One region of the Streptomyces sp. NPDC085524 genome, then DNA from elsewhere that is predicted to be linked to it. Evidence: riboswitches for the same ligand, from Rfam matches in the RefSeq annotation. Region 1 holds a riboswitch; each other region holds the start of a gene.
The links. A riboswitch is a leader RNA that binds a small molecule or an ion and turns the genes downstream of it on or off. The one in region 1 is predicted to bind cyclic di-AMP.

Region 1 (4,000 bases):
ACCCGGACCGGCGGGTGTCCCCTGCCGAATCCCGTCTGCAGACCGTGCTTGCGAGTTTGCTGACGCGTCTGCCGGATCTGGAACTCGCCGTTCCGCCCGAAGGGCTGCGCTGGCGCGGCGGACTCGTCATGCGTGGCCTGCGCACTCTTCCCGTTCGCTTCGCAGTACCGAACGCCTGAGTCGCACCTGATCCGAAGTCAGTTTCCGACCCAACTTGTGACATGCGTTCGATGGCCGCTAGGTTCTGCCGTTACCCCGCCGTTATGCGAAAGGTGCAGCCTCATGCGTTCCGGGAACGGCCGCCACAGACGCCCCCGTCAGGTGCCCGCGATAGTCGTCACTGCCGGAGTCACCGGCTCCGCGCTGGCTCTGCCGCTGCTCGCCGCCACCGGCGCGAGCGCGGCGGACACGTCCACGTGGGACAAGGTCGCCGAATGCGAGAGCGGCGGCAGTTGGAGCGCCAACTTCGGCAGCGGTGCCTACGGCGGGCTCCAGTTCACCCAGGAGGAGTGGCGGGAGGCCGGCGGGCTCGACTTCGCGGAGCGGGCCGACCTCGCCAGCCGTTCCCAGCAGATAGCCATCGCCGAGCGGGTGCTCGCCGCGAAGGGCCCGCAGGCGTGGCCGATGTGCGCGGCGCCCGCCGGGCTGGACGCGCAGGGCCCCGCCGCCGTGGTCGACCCCGGCCAGCCCGGCAACCACGGGACCGTCGGCCCCGCGCCCTCCCGCCCGGACGACGCCGTGCCGAACTCGGGCGCCGTGCCGCCGTCCACCGACTTCGGGGCGCCGACCCCGGGGATCGCCGACGGCCCGCTCGGCCCGAACCTCGGACTGCCCGTCATGCCTCCGGCCGACCTCCCGGTCGAGGAGCCCTCGGCTCCGGGCAACTCGAACAACCAGGGCAACCAAGGCAACCCGGGCGATCAGGGCAACCAGGGCAACTCGGGTAAGCCTGCGGACCCGGGCACCCCGACGGCTCCGTCCACCACCCCGCCCGCGACGGCCCCCGCGACCCCGGGCCTGCCCCCGGCCACCACTCCGGCGGACCCGAACGCCCCCGCGGCCCCTGACGCCTCCACGGCCCCGCTCGCCGCTCCCGGCGAGGGCAGCGGCAAGCACCGCGGGGCGCCCGCGGCCGAGGTGCCCGCGGCTTCTGACGCCGCGTCGAAGCCCACGTACACCGTGAAGGCGGGCGACAGCCTGACGGCCATCGCGGATGCCAAGGGGGTCAAGGGCGGCTGGGACGCCCTTTACAAGGCCAACGAGCAGGTCATCGGCGGGGACGCGGACTTGATCAAGCCCGGACAGAACCTGGATCTAACCGCGCAATAAGGGCACTTCACCCTTCCGGAAAGAGTTGATTGTCCGTTTCGTTCGAATGAGACATGTGTCTCTTCCGGTCAACTGGCGTGTCCCGCCCAGGGGCTTCCGCAAACCCCGTCCTCACCTGCGCAAACACCCTTGGGGAGAGCGCAAGTAGGGGTCGTCTCCCCCCGATGCGGCGCGTTGAACATCGGGGGGAGACCTGTCTACCTTCTGAATCGCCCGCCACCGCGGGCTCCTTCGACCGCATCGCCGAGTCCTGCCGGCGGACGGGGGGAACAGTCGTCGCGTCAAGCGCCGAAGGCAGGAGCGGGGGACCCAAGGTAGGTGCCGGGAACGGCCGTCCGGAGACGGGCGGCAACCGGCTAGGGGTCAAGACGTGCGCTAGGTCGCACGGCCGGGCAACTCATCCGCCCGAACCCGACAGCTCACCTCGTAGGCGTCGGTGAGGAGAACCTCATGCTGCTTTCCGGCAAGGGCAAGCACCGTCGCGCCACCAAGGCCGTCCGCATCGCCACGCTCGCCGGTGTCGCCGGTGCCGTCGTCGCCGCGCCGCTGATGGCCGCGGGCACCGCGAGTGCCGCCACCGCGAGCGAGTGGGACCGCGTCGCCCAGTGCGAGTCCGGTGGCAACTGGGCCATCAACACGGGCAACGGCTACTACGGCGGCCTGCAGTTCTCTTCCTCCACCTGGGCCGCGTACGGCGGCAAGTCGTACGCCCCGCAGGCCAACCAGGCCTCGAAGTCCCAGCAGATAGCCATCGCCGAGAAGGTCCTCAAGGGCCAGGGCAAGGGCGCCTGGCCGTCCTGCGGCGTGGGTCTGTCGAACTCCTCCTACACGGGCGGCGGCTCGACCGAGACCCCGAAGACCGAGACCAAGAAGACCCAGCCGAAGAAGACCGAGACCAAGAAGGCCGAGCCGAAGAAGACGGAGCCCAAGCGCTCCGAGACCCCGGCCCCGACCACCCGGTCCGAGCGCACCGAGGCCCCGAAGACCGGCAACGGCTCGTACGAGGTCAAGGACGGCGACACCCTCGGCGGCATCGCCGACGCCAACGGCGTCAAGGGCGGCTGGGAGAAGCTCTTCGAGCTGAACAAGGACATCGTGTCCGACGCCGACCTGATCTTCCCGGGTCAGAAGCTGAAGCTCAGCTGAACGATGCGGCAATAGCCGCAGGTTTCTTCACCACACGTGACAGCCCCACCGCCCGGCGCGCCTTCCCCTCCACGCGCCGGGCGGCGGCGTGTGCACGGCCAAGACACCTTCCTCCGCAGCTGTATGTCCTGGAACGGGGGTATTCGGGCCCTTTTTCGTCCCAGGACCCGGGCGGTCGGCGGGCCGAGTGCCCGGAGCCGGTTAGGCTCTAAGCGGCAAGGCCGTCCCACGGCCTGACATGCCGCCGCACACCCAGCGTCACATCCCAGAAGGAGATGCTCGTGCCGTCCATCGACGTCGTCGTAGCCCGGGAAATCCTGGACTCCCGAGGCAACCCCACGGTCGAGGTCGAGGTGGGCCTCGACGATGGCAGCACCGGCCGTGCTGCAGTTCCGTCCGGTGCCTCCACCGGTGCATTCGAAGCCGTAGAGCTCCGTGACGGTGACCCCGACCGCTACCTCGGCAAGGGCGTCGAGAAGGCCGTCCTCGCCGTCATCGAGCAGCTCGGCCCCGAGCTCGTCGGCTACGACGCCACCGAGCAGCGCCTGATCGACCAGGCGATGATCGACCTGGACGCCACCGAGAACAAGGGCTCCCTCGGCGCCAACGCCATCCTCGGTGTCTCCCTCGCCGTGGCGCACGCCGCGTCCGAGGCCTCCGACCTTCCGCTCTTCCGCTACCTCGGCGGTCCGAACGCGCACCTGCTGCCCGTTCCGATGATGAACATCCTCAACGGTGGGTCGCACGCCGACTCCAACGTTGACATCCAGGAGTTCATGATCGCCCCGATCGGCGCGGAGTCCTTCTCCGAGGCGCTGCGCTGGGGTGCCGAGGTCTACCACACCCTCAAGAAGGTCCTGCACGCCAAGGGCCTCTCCACCGGTCTCGGCGACGAGGGCGGCTTCGCCCCGAACCTGGAGTCCAACCGCGCCGCGCTCGACCTCATCATCGAGGCCATCAAGCAGGCCGGTTACACCCCGGGCACGGACATCGCGCTCGCGCTGGACGTCGCCGCGTCCGAGTTCTACAAGGACGGCCAGTACGAGTTCGAGGGCAAGTCCCGCTCGGCCGCCGAGATGACCGACTACTACGCCGAGCTCGTCGAGGCGTACCCGCTCGTCTCCATCGAGGACCCGCTGTTCGAGGACGACTGGGCCGGCTGGAAGACCGTCACCGAGCGCATCGGCTCCAAGGTGCAGATCGTCGGCGACGACCTCTTCGTCACCAACCCGGAGCGCCTGGCCCGCGGTATCGAGGAGGGCTCCGCGAACGCCCTGCTCGTGAAGGTGAACCAGATCGGTTCGCTGACCGAGACCCTCGACGCCGTCGAGATGGCCCAGCGCAACGGCTTCAAGTGCATGATGTCGCACCGCTCCGGTGAGACCGAGGACGTCACCATCGCCGACCTCGCCGTCGCGGTGAACTGCGGTCAGATCAAGACCGGCGCCCCGGCCCGCTCGGACCGCGTCGCCAAGTACAACCAGCTGCTGCGCATCGAGGAGATCCTCGACGACGCCGCCGTGTA
Region 2 (4,000 bases), on a different contig from region 1:
TCGGCCCGGTCGCACCCGCGCACAGGCCCGCCGCAAGCGAATTGCACGCACCGGAATTCCGCGCGCCCGAATTCACCGGCACCACGCGCGGACAGCGGACCGCACCACGCTCGGCGAATTCGCGGAGAATCCGAATTCGACCGGCGGCGCACTCGCACCCGTCCTTTGTATACGGCTCCTGTTAATGCCGGCCGCTCGACATGTTTACGGCAGGTTGCGAAGTGCTCACCACCGCCGGGATCCGCAGCCGGTGCGCCCCCGTCGCGCGCTCCGCGTGGACCGCGGCCAGCGCCCGCGCCCGCTCCGCGTCGCCCCGGGCCACGGCGTCCACCACCGCGCCGTGCTCCGCCCAGGACTCCACCGGCCGGGCCGGCGCCTCCACCACGTACATCCACGCGACCTTGTGCCGCATCTGCGTGAGCAGGGCGATCAGCCCCGGGCTGCCCGAGGCCTGGGCCAGCGTCTCGTGGAACCAGCCGCCCAGGGACCGCAGGTCCTCCCCCTGGCCCCGCCTGGCCCGCTCCTGGCCCAACCTGACCAGCCCGCGCAGCACCTTGAGGTGCGCCTCGGTGCGGCGCCGGGCGGCCCTGGCCGCGGCCAGCGGCTCCAGCAGCATCCGCAGCTCCAGCAGATCGGCCGCCTCCTGCTCCGTCGGCTCGGCGACGCAGGCCCCCGCGTGCCGCCGCGTGGTCACGAACCCCTCGGACTCCAGGGTCCGCAGCGCCTCGCGGACCGGGACGCGGGAGACCCCGTACCGGCGGGCCAGCACCTCCTCGGTCAGTCTGCTGCCCGGCCCGAAGACCCCGGAGACGATGTCGTCGCGAATTGCCGTGCATACCGCGTGCGCAGGAATACGCAAGACCGGACCTCCGCTTTTTCCGACTCACACCCTCATTGGTGCCACTACTGCTGCGACTCTATTGCAACACACGATGATTTCCGAGAGCGGCCGGAAAGGGGAGATCCGGAAATCCCGCCGAAACACGAAGGCCCCGGCTCGGGGAGCCGGGGCCTTTCGGTGGAGCAGGCGGTGCGCAGGAGTCGGTCAGACGTCGACGCCGTGCGAGCGCAGGTAGGCGAGGGGGTTGATGTCCGAGCCGTACTTGGCGCCGGTACGGGCCTCGAAGTGCAGGTGCGGGCCGCTGGAGTTGCCCGTGGAGCCCGACAGGCCGATCTGCTGGCCCGCGACGACCTGCTGGCCGACGGAGACGTTCAGCCGCAGCATGTGGCCGTACTGCGTGTAGGTGCCGTCGTTGTGCTTGATGACGACGTTGTTGCCGTACGCGCCGCCCCAGCCCGCCTCGACGACGACACCGGCGCCCACGGCGTGCACCGAGGTGCCCTCGTCGGCGTGGAAGTCGATGCCCGTGTGGCTGCCGGAGGACCACATGCCGCCGCCCGCGTGGTACTGCGTGGAGACGTAGGAGCCGTCGACCGGAGCCACGAAGGTGTTGAGGCGCTTGCGCTCCTCCTCACGGGCCGCACGCTCGGCGGCGTCGCGCTCGGCCTTCGCCTTGGCCTCGGCGAGGCGCTTGGCCTCGGCGGCAGCCTGCTTGGCGTCGGCCTCGGCCTGCGCCTTGGCGGCGGCCTGCTCGGCGGCGTGCTGCTGGGAGTCGGCCTGCTCGGCGATGTCGGCGGGGAGCTCCTCGGCGACCACGACCGCGCCGAGCGCGTTGTCCTGGTGCTCGTTGGCGCCGTTGTCCGCGGCGAAGGCCGGGGCGGCGAGGGTGCCGACGACGCCGGTGGTGGCGAGGGCGGCTATGCCGGCGTAACCGGCGGTCTTGCGGCTCAGACGGCTGGAACCACGGTGCTTACCGGAGCCGGCGGGACGACTGCCAAACGCCATGAAGGGGCTGATCCTTTCCTTCCTTCTCGCCTACCGGGTTAGCTGACGGGTTCGGAGCAGGAAGGTCTCCTACGGGCCTCCTCTTGCGAGGGGGTCCGATTCACCCCAGGGACTGATGTGGGTCCCCGGCTCCCCAGGCTCGCGCCTGACGGGGACTCGGCGATCGCTGCCCGGTGCCGCGGATGCGGCGCGTACAACTGACGGACAGCACGGCCGACGCTAGGCGGATCATCAGCCAATCACCAAACAGACACGCCTTTTTGTTGCGTACGCCACACCGCAAACAAGCAACCTCGCCACGAAACAGACAAAAGGGGCCCGAGCGGCCAAGCCGCCCGGGCCCCTTCAAGAAGCGCCGGTCAGGCGCCAGTTGGGAGCGTCAGTGGGTCACTTCAGTTGGTGACGACGCTGACTTCACCGATCCCGAGGGCGCGCACCGGCTCCTCGATCACCGACGCGTCGCCCACCAGGACCGTGACGAGCCGGTCCGCCGGGAAGGCGTTCACGACCGCCGAAGTGGCCTCCACGGTGCCCGTTTCGGCGAGCCGGGCGTACAACTGCGCCTGGTAGTCGTCCGGGAGCTCCTGCTCGACCTGGTCGGCGAGGGTGCCGGCGACGGAGGCCGCCGTCTCGAACTTCAGCGGGGCCACGCCCACCAGGTTCTGCACCGCCACATCCCGTTCGGCGTCGGTCAGGCCGCCCTCCGCGAGGGTGCGGAGCACCTTCCAGAGGTCCTCCAGGGCCGGTCCGGTGTTCGGGGTGTCCACCGAGCCGCTGATGGCGAGCATCGAGGCGCCCTTGCCGTCCGCGGTGGAGCGCAGCACCTGGCCGAAGGCGCGCACGCCGTACGTGTACCCCTTCTCCTCGCGCAGCACCTTGTCCAGGCGGGAGGTGAGGGTGCCGCCCAGGCAGTACGTGCCGAGCACCTGGGCCGCCCAGACCCGGTCGTGGCGGTCCGCCCCGATGCGGCCGATCAGCAGCTGCGTCTGGACGGCGCCGGGCCTGTCCACGATGACCACGCGGCCGGTGTCGTCCGCGGTCACCGGAGGCACCGGGAGCGGCTCGGCGGCGTCGCCCGTCCAGGTGCCCAGGGTGTCCGCCAGCACGGCGTCCAGGTCGATGCCGGTCAGGTCGCCGACCACCACCGCGGTGGAGGTGGCGGGGCGCACGTGGGCCTCGTAGAAGGCGCGTACGGCGGTCGCGTCGATCCGGGCGACCGTCTCCTCGGTGCCCTGGCGCGGGCGGGACATCCGCAGGGTGGCCGGGAAGAGCTCCTTGGAGAGCTGCTTGGCGGCCCGGCGCTGCGGGTTGGCCTGCTCGTGCGGGATCTCGTCGAGCCGGTTGCGCACCAGCCGGTCGACCTCGCTGTCGGCGAAGGCGGGTGCGCGCAGCGCCTCGGCGAGCAGGCCGAGGGCCTTGTGCAGGCGGGAGGCCGGGACCTCCAGGGAGACCCGCAGGCCCGGGTGGTCCGCGTGCGCGTCGAGGGTGGCGCCGCAGCGCTCCAGCTCGGCGGCGAACTCCTCGGCGGAGTGCTTGTCGGTGCCCTCGGAGAGCGCGCGGGCCATGATGGTGGCCACGCCGTCCAGGCCCTCGGGCTCCGCGTCCAGCGGGGCGGCGAGGTTGATCTCGACCGCGACGACCTGCTGGCCCGGGCGGTGGCAGCGCAGCAGGGTGAGGCCGTTGGCCAGCACGCCCCGCTCGGGGGCGGGGAAGGCCCACGGCTTGGCCTCGCCGGCCTGCGGCCGCGGGTGGAAGGTCATCGTGACGGCTGCGGTGTCGCTCACTGCTCCGCCCCCTCGTTCTCGTCGCTCTCGTCGGACTCGGCGGACTCGGCAGAGCCCGGCAGCGGCTCGTAGACCAGCACCGCGCGGTTGTCGGGGCGCAGGCGGGCCGCGGCCACGGCCTGCACCTCCTCGGCGGTGACGGAGAGGACCCGCTGGACGGCGGTCAGCGCCAGCTGCGGGTCACCGAACAGCACCGCGAACCGGCACAGTTCGTCGGCGCGGCCGGCCACCGTGCTCAGCCGGTCCAGCCACTCGCGCTCCAGCTGCGCCTGCGCGCGCTCCATCTCCTCGGCGGTCGGGCCCTCGGCGGCGAACCGCGCGAGCTCCTCGTCCACGGCCGCCTCGATGACGGGGACCTCGACCCCGCTGG
Region 3 (4,000 bases), on a different contig from region 1:
CTGGCCGCCCTCGAGCGGGAGCTCCGCAAGGGAGACGTGGCCGCCCTCGTCGTCGAGCCGATCCAGGGCAAGGGGGTCCTCGCGGCCCCGCCCGGATTCCTGTCCGCCGCGCAGGAGCTGCTGCACCGGCACAAGGCGCTGCTGATCGCGGACGAGGTGCAGACCGGGCTGGGACGTACCGGCGACTTCTACGCCTACCAGCACGAGCCGGGTGTGGAGCCGGACCTGGTGTGCGTGGCCAAGGCGCTGTCGGGCGGCTACGTGCCGGTCGGGGCGACCCTGGGAAAGGACTGGATCTTCAAGAAGGTCTACTCCTCCATGGACCGGGTGCTCGTGCACTCCGCGAGCTTCGGCTCCAACGCGCAGGCGATGGCCGCCGGGCTCGCGGTGCTCTGGGTCATGGAGGACGAGGAGGTCGTGGCCAACGCCCGGGCGATGGGCGACCTGCTGCGCGGGCGGCTGGCCGCGCTCGTGGACGGGTACGAACTGCTCCACGAGGTCCGCGGGCGCGGGCTGATGATCGGCATCGAGTTCGGCCGGCCGTCCTCGCTGGGGCTGCGCAGCCGCTGGACGATGCTCCAGGCGGCCCGCAAGGGGCTCTTCGCGCAGATGGTCGTGGTGCCGCTGCTCCAGAAGCACCGGATCCTGACCCAGGTCTCCGGGGACCACCTCGAGGTGATCAAGCTCATCCCGCCGCTGATCGTGGACGAGCGGGACGTCGACCGGTTCGTCGGGGCCTTCCGCGCGGTCATGGACGAGGCGCACGGCGGGTCGGGGCTGATGTGGGACTTCGGCCGGACCCTGGTCAAGCAGGCGGTCGGCAACCGCTGACCGGCGGGAAGCGGGCCGACGGCCGCGGGAAGGGCGGGAGGGGAGCGCGCCGACGCGCTCCCCTCCCGCCCCTCCGTCAGTCGAGCAGCCGCTCGCGCAGACGGCTCCGGGTCCCGGGCGTGAGCCCGAGGCCCTGTTCCAGGTAGCGGTCCACGCCGCCCCAGGTCTCGTCGATGGTGTCGAAGGCCGCGACCAGGTACTCGGCGCGGGCGTCGAAGAGCGGGGCGAGCAGCTCCATCACCTCGGGGGAGCGGGCCTCGGCGGAGTCGTCGCTCCGGCGGACCCGGTAGCGGCGGTGCGGGGCGTTCGACTCCAGGTAGTCCGCGACGATCGCCTCGCGCTCCACGTCCAGCGCGAGCAGGGTGACGGCGATCGACAGGCCGGCCCGGTCCTTGCCGGCGGCGCAGTGCATCAGCGCCGGGACGCTGTCCTCGGCGAGGGCGTGCAGGACCCGGCTGTGCTCGGCGGTGCGGTTCTTGATCATCGCCCGGTACGAGTTCGTCATCCGGGCCGCGGCCTTCCCGTCGCCCAGGATCGAGCGGAGCTGCTCGAGGTCGCCGTCGCGGACCATCTTCCAGAACTCGCGGCCGTCGGCCGGATCCGAGAGCGGGATGTTCACGTTCCGCACGCCGGGCAGGTCCACGTCCGGGCCCTCCAGCGCGTGGTCGGCGCCGTTGCGGAAGTCGAACACGGTGTGCAGGCCGAGCGAATCGAGGAATTCCGCATCGGTTTCAGTGGCATGTGCGAGATGTCCGCTTCGATACAGTCGTCCCGTCCTGACCCTTCGTCCATCGGAAGTCGGCAATCCGCCCACATCGCGGAAATTGCGCACTCCGGACAGTTCCGGCTCCTGTATCTGCTGGGTCAAGGGAAGTCCTCCGCTTCGTGATCCTGCTCGTGGGTGCTCTGTCCGAATTACACTACTTGGCGACAACTTGCCATAAGTGGAGGCGAGATCGGGCGCGTCCCCGTGAGCCAGATCATACGGTGACCGTGAGTGCCTGATCGCGAAAGCCGAATGCCTGCGCCGGCGCGGTTGTTGGCGGGCGGGAATGGACGCAGGGTGACCAGCATTCCCCCGGTTTCCCGTGCCTGTGATTCCGTCAGGAAATTCACGGCTTGTTCGGTGCGGCCTTTTGGGATTACGTTCGCGACCGATCCGGGTGGATCGCCGAATCCTGCCGCCGCCCGGAAACCGCACTCGACCATTCACGCGCGGCAGGAGCGGGGGAACCAGGTAAGCCGCTGTCCCGGAAGTCAGCTCCGGGACGGCTAGGGGTGAAGCCGTACATGGTCCGTTCATGTACCGCCGGACATCTCCAGTCCGAACCCGACAGCTCACCTCGCAGGCGCCGGAGAGGAATTCGACATGCCTGCAAAGGGTAAGCACCGCCGCCCCAAGTCCCTTTCGATTTCGCGCGGCTTCGCCGTCGCCGGCACCGGTGGTGCGGCCCTCGCGCTGCCGCTGATGGGTGCGGCCGGCGCCCAGGCGGCCGGTGCCCCGGCCGCCGCGACGACGGCCACGGCCACCGTGGCCCCCGCGGCTGCCCCGCAGGTCCCCGCCGCGCTCCGGGCCGAGTCCGCCGCGCCGACCGTCTACACGGTCGTGCCGGGCGACTACCTCTCCAAGATCGCCGCCGAGAGCCACCTGTCCGGCGGCTGGCAGCAGCTCTACGCCGACAACCGCGAGGCGGTCGGCAGCAACCCCGACCTGATCCACCCCGGCCTGAAGCTGAACCTCGGCGGTGCGGGCGAGGCGGCTCCGGCGGAAACCGTCCCGGAGGCGGCTCCGGAAACCGCTCCGGAAACCGCTCCGGAATCGGCTCCGGAATCGGCTCCGGAGACCGCCCCGAAGACCGCTCCCAAGACGGCCCGGAGGACCGCTCCGCAGGCGGCCGAGCAGGCCGCCCCGGCGCAGAAGGAGTCCCCGGCCGAGGCCCCCGCGGCCAAGACCTCGGCCTCCGGCTTCGTGGCTCCGCTGGCCAGCACCGGCGTCTCGACCCAGTACAAGGTCGCGGGCAGCATGTGGTCCTCCGGCTACCACACCGGTGTCGACTTCATCGCGAGCTCCGGCACCACGGTCCGGGCCGTCGGAGCCGGCACCGTCGTCTCCGCCGGCTGGGGCGGCGCGTACGGCAACGAGGTCGTCATCCGGCACGCGGACGGCATGTACTCGCAGTACGGCCACCTCTCCTCGCTGTCCGTCTCGGTCGGCCAGAGCGTCACCGCAGGCCAGACCATCGGCCTGTCCGGTTCCACCGGCAACTCGACCGGCCCCCACCTGCACTTCGAGATCCGCACGGGCCCCTCCTACGGCTCCGACACCGACCCGCTGGGCTACCTCCGCTCGAAGGGCGTCAGCATCTGACGGCAGCCGCCGCCGGAGCACAGGCACGCGTGGGGCCGGGACCCGAGGGGGGTCCCGGCCCCACGTGTACGTATTCCTTATCCCCCGGGTGGTAAAGATCACGGCCCGTCAACCCCTCATTACGTTGGCGTAGGTTGGTTACGAGAGTGAAGGATGTCGTCTCGTGGCAGCGACGACGACGAAACCCAAGACCATCGGCTCGTACGCGGCGATCGGGGACAGCTTCACCGAGGGCGTGGGGGACCCGGGACCCGGGGACACTTATCTCGGCTGGGCGGACCGGCTCGCCGTGCTCCTGGCCGACCAGCATCCAGAAGGCGAATTCCGGTACGCGAACCTGGCCGTGCGCGGCAAACTCCTCGACCAGATCGTGGCCGACCAGGTCCCGCGGGCCAAGGCGCTCGCACCGGACCTCGTGACCTTCTGCGCCGGCGGCAACGACATCATCCGCCCCGGCACCGACCCGGACGACGTGGCCCAGCGGTTCGAGGCGGCCGTCGCCGACCTCACCGGAGCCGTCGGCCGGGTCGTGATCACCACCGGCTTCGACACCCGGGGCGTACCGGTCCTCAAGCACCTGCGGGGCAAGGTGGCGACGTACAGCGTCCACGTGCGCGCCATCGCCGACCGCTACGACTGCCCGGTGCTCGACCTCTGGTCCCTCAAGTCCGTACAGGACCGCCGGGCGTGGGACACCGACCGGCTGCACCTGTCGCCCGAGGGGCACACCCGGGTCGCGCTGCGGGCCGCGCAGGTGCTCGGACTGGACGTGCCGGCCGACCCCGACCAGCCCTGGCCGCC

Region 2: linked by a shared signal. The riboswitch ahead of ACIGFK_RS30845 (M23 family metallopeptidase) and the one ahead of ACIGFK_RS27500 (transglycosylase family protein) in region 1 are both predicted to bind cyclic di-AMP.
Region 3: linked by a shared signal. The riboswitch ahead of ACIGFK_RS02320 (LysM peptidoglycan-binding domain-containing M23 family metallopeptidase) and the one ahead of ACIGFK_RS27500 (transglycosylase family protein) in region 1 are both predicted to bind cyclic di-AMP.

The regions. Positions count from the first base shown of each region.
Region 1 covers NZ_JBITTH010000019.1:164,228-168,227, forward strand. Annotated here, with positions in the region: partial or broken gene ACIGFK_RS27490 (cytochrome P450) at 39-179, shown strand; gene ACIGFK_RS27495 (transglycosylase family protein) at 283-1,329, shown strand; cyclic di-AMP (ydaO/yuaA leader) riboswitch at 1,606-1,777, shown strand; gene ACIGFK_RS27500 (transglycosylase family protein) at 1,780-2,475, shown strand; gene eno (phosphopyruvate hydratase) at 2,751-4,000, shown strand, end outside.
Region 2 covers NZ_JBITTH010000024.1:40,121-44,120, forward strand. Annotated here, with positions in the region: gene ACIGFK_RS30840 (GntR family transcriptional regulator) at 182-859, opposite strand; gene ACIGFK_RS30845 (M23 family metallopeptidase) at 1,046-1,846, opposite strand; cyclic di-AMP (ydaO/yuaA leader) riboswitch at 1,859-2,018, opposite strand; gene ACIGFK_RS30850 (M16 family metallopeptidase) at 2,239-3,606, opposite strand; gene ACIGFK_RS30855 (M16 family metallopeptidase) at 3,627-4,000, opposite strand, start outside.
Region 3 covers NZ_JBITTH010000001.1:521,538-525,537, reverse strand. Annotated here, with positions in the region: gene ACIGFK_RS02330 (aspartate aminotransferase family protein) at 1-831, shown strand, start outside; gene ACIGFK_RS02325 (tyrosine-protein phosphatase) at 908-1,699, opposite strand; cyclic di-AMP (ydaO/yuaA leader) riboswitch at 1,991-2,196, shown strand; gene ACIGFK_RS02320 (LysM peptidoglycan-binding domain-containing M23 family metallopeptidase) at 2,201-3,199, shown strand; gene ACIGFK_RS02315 (SGNH/GDSL hydrolase family protein) at 3,363-4,000, shown strand, end outside.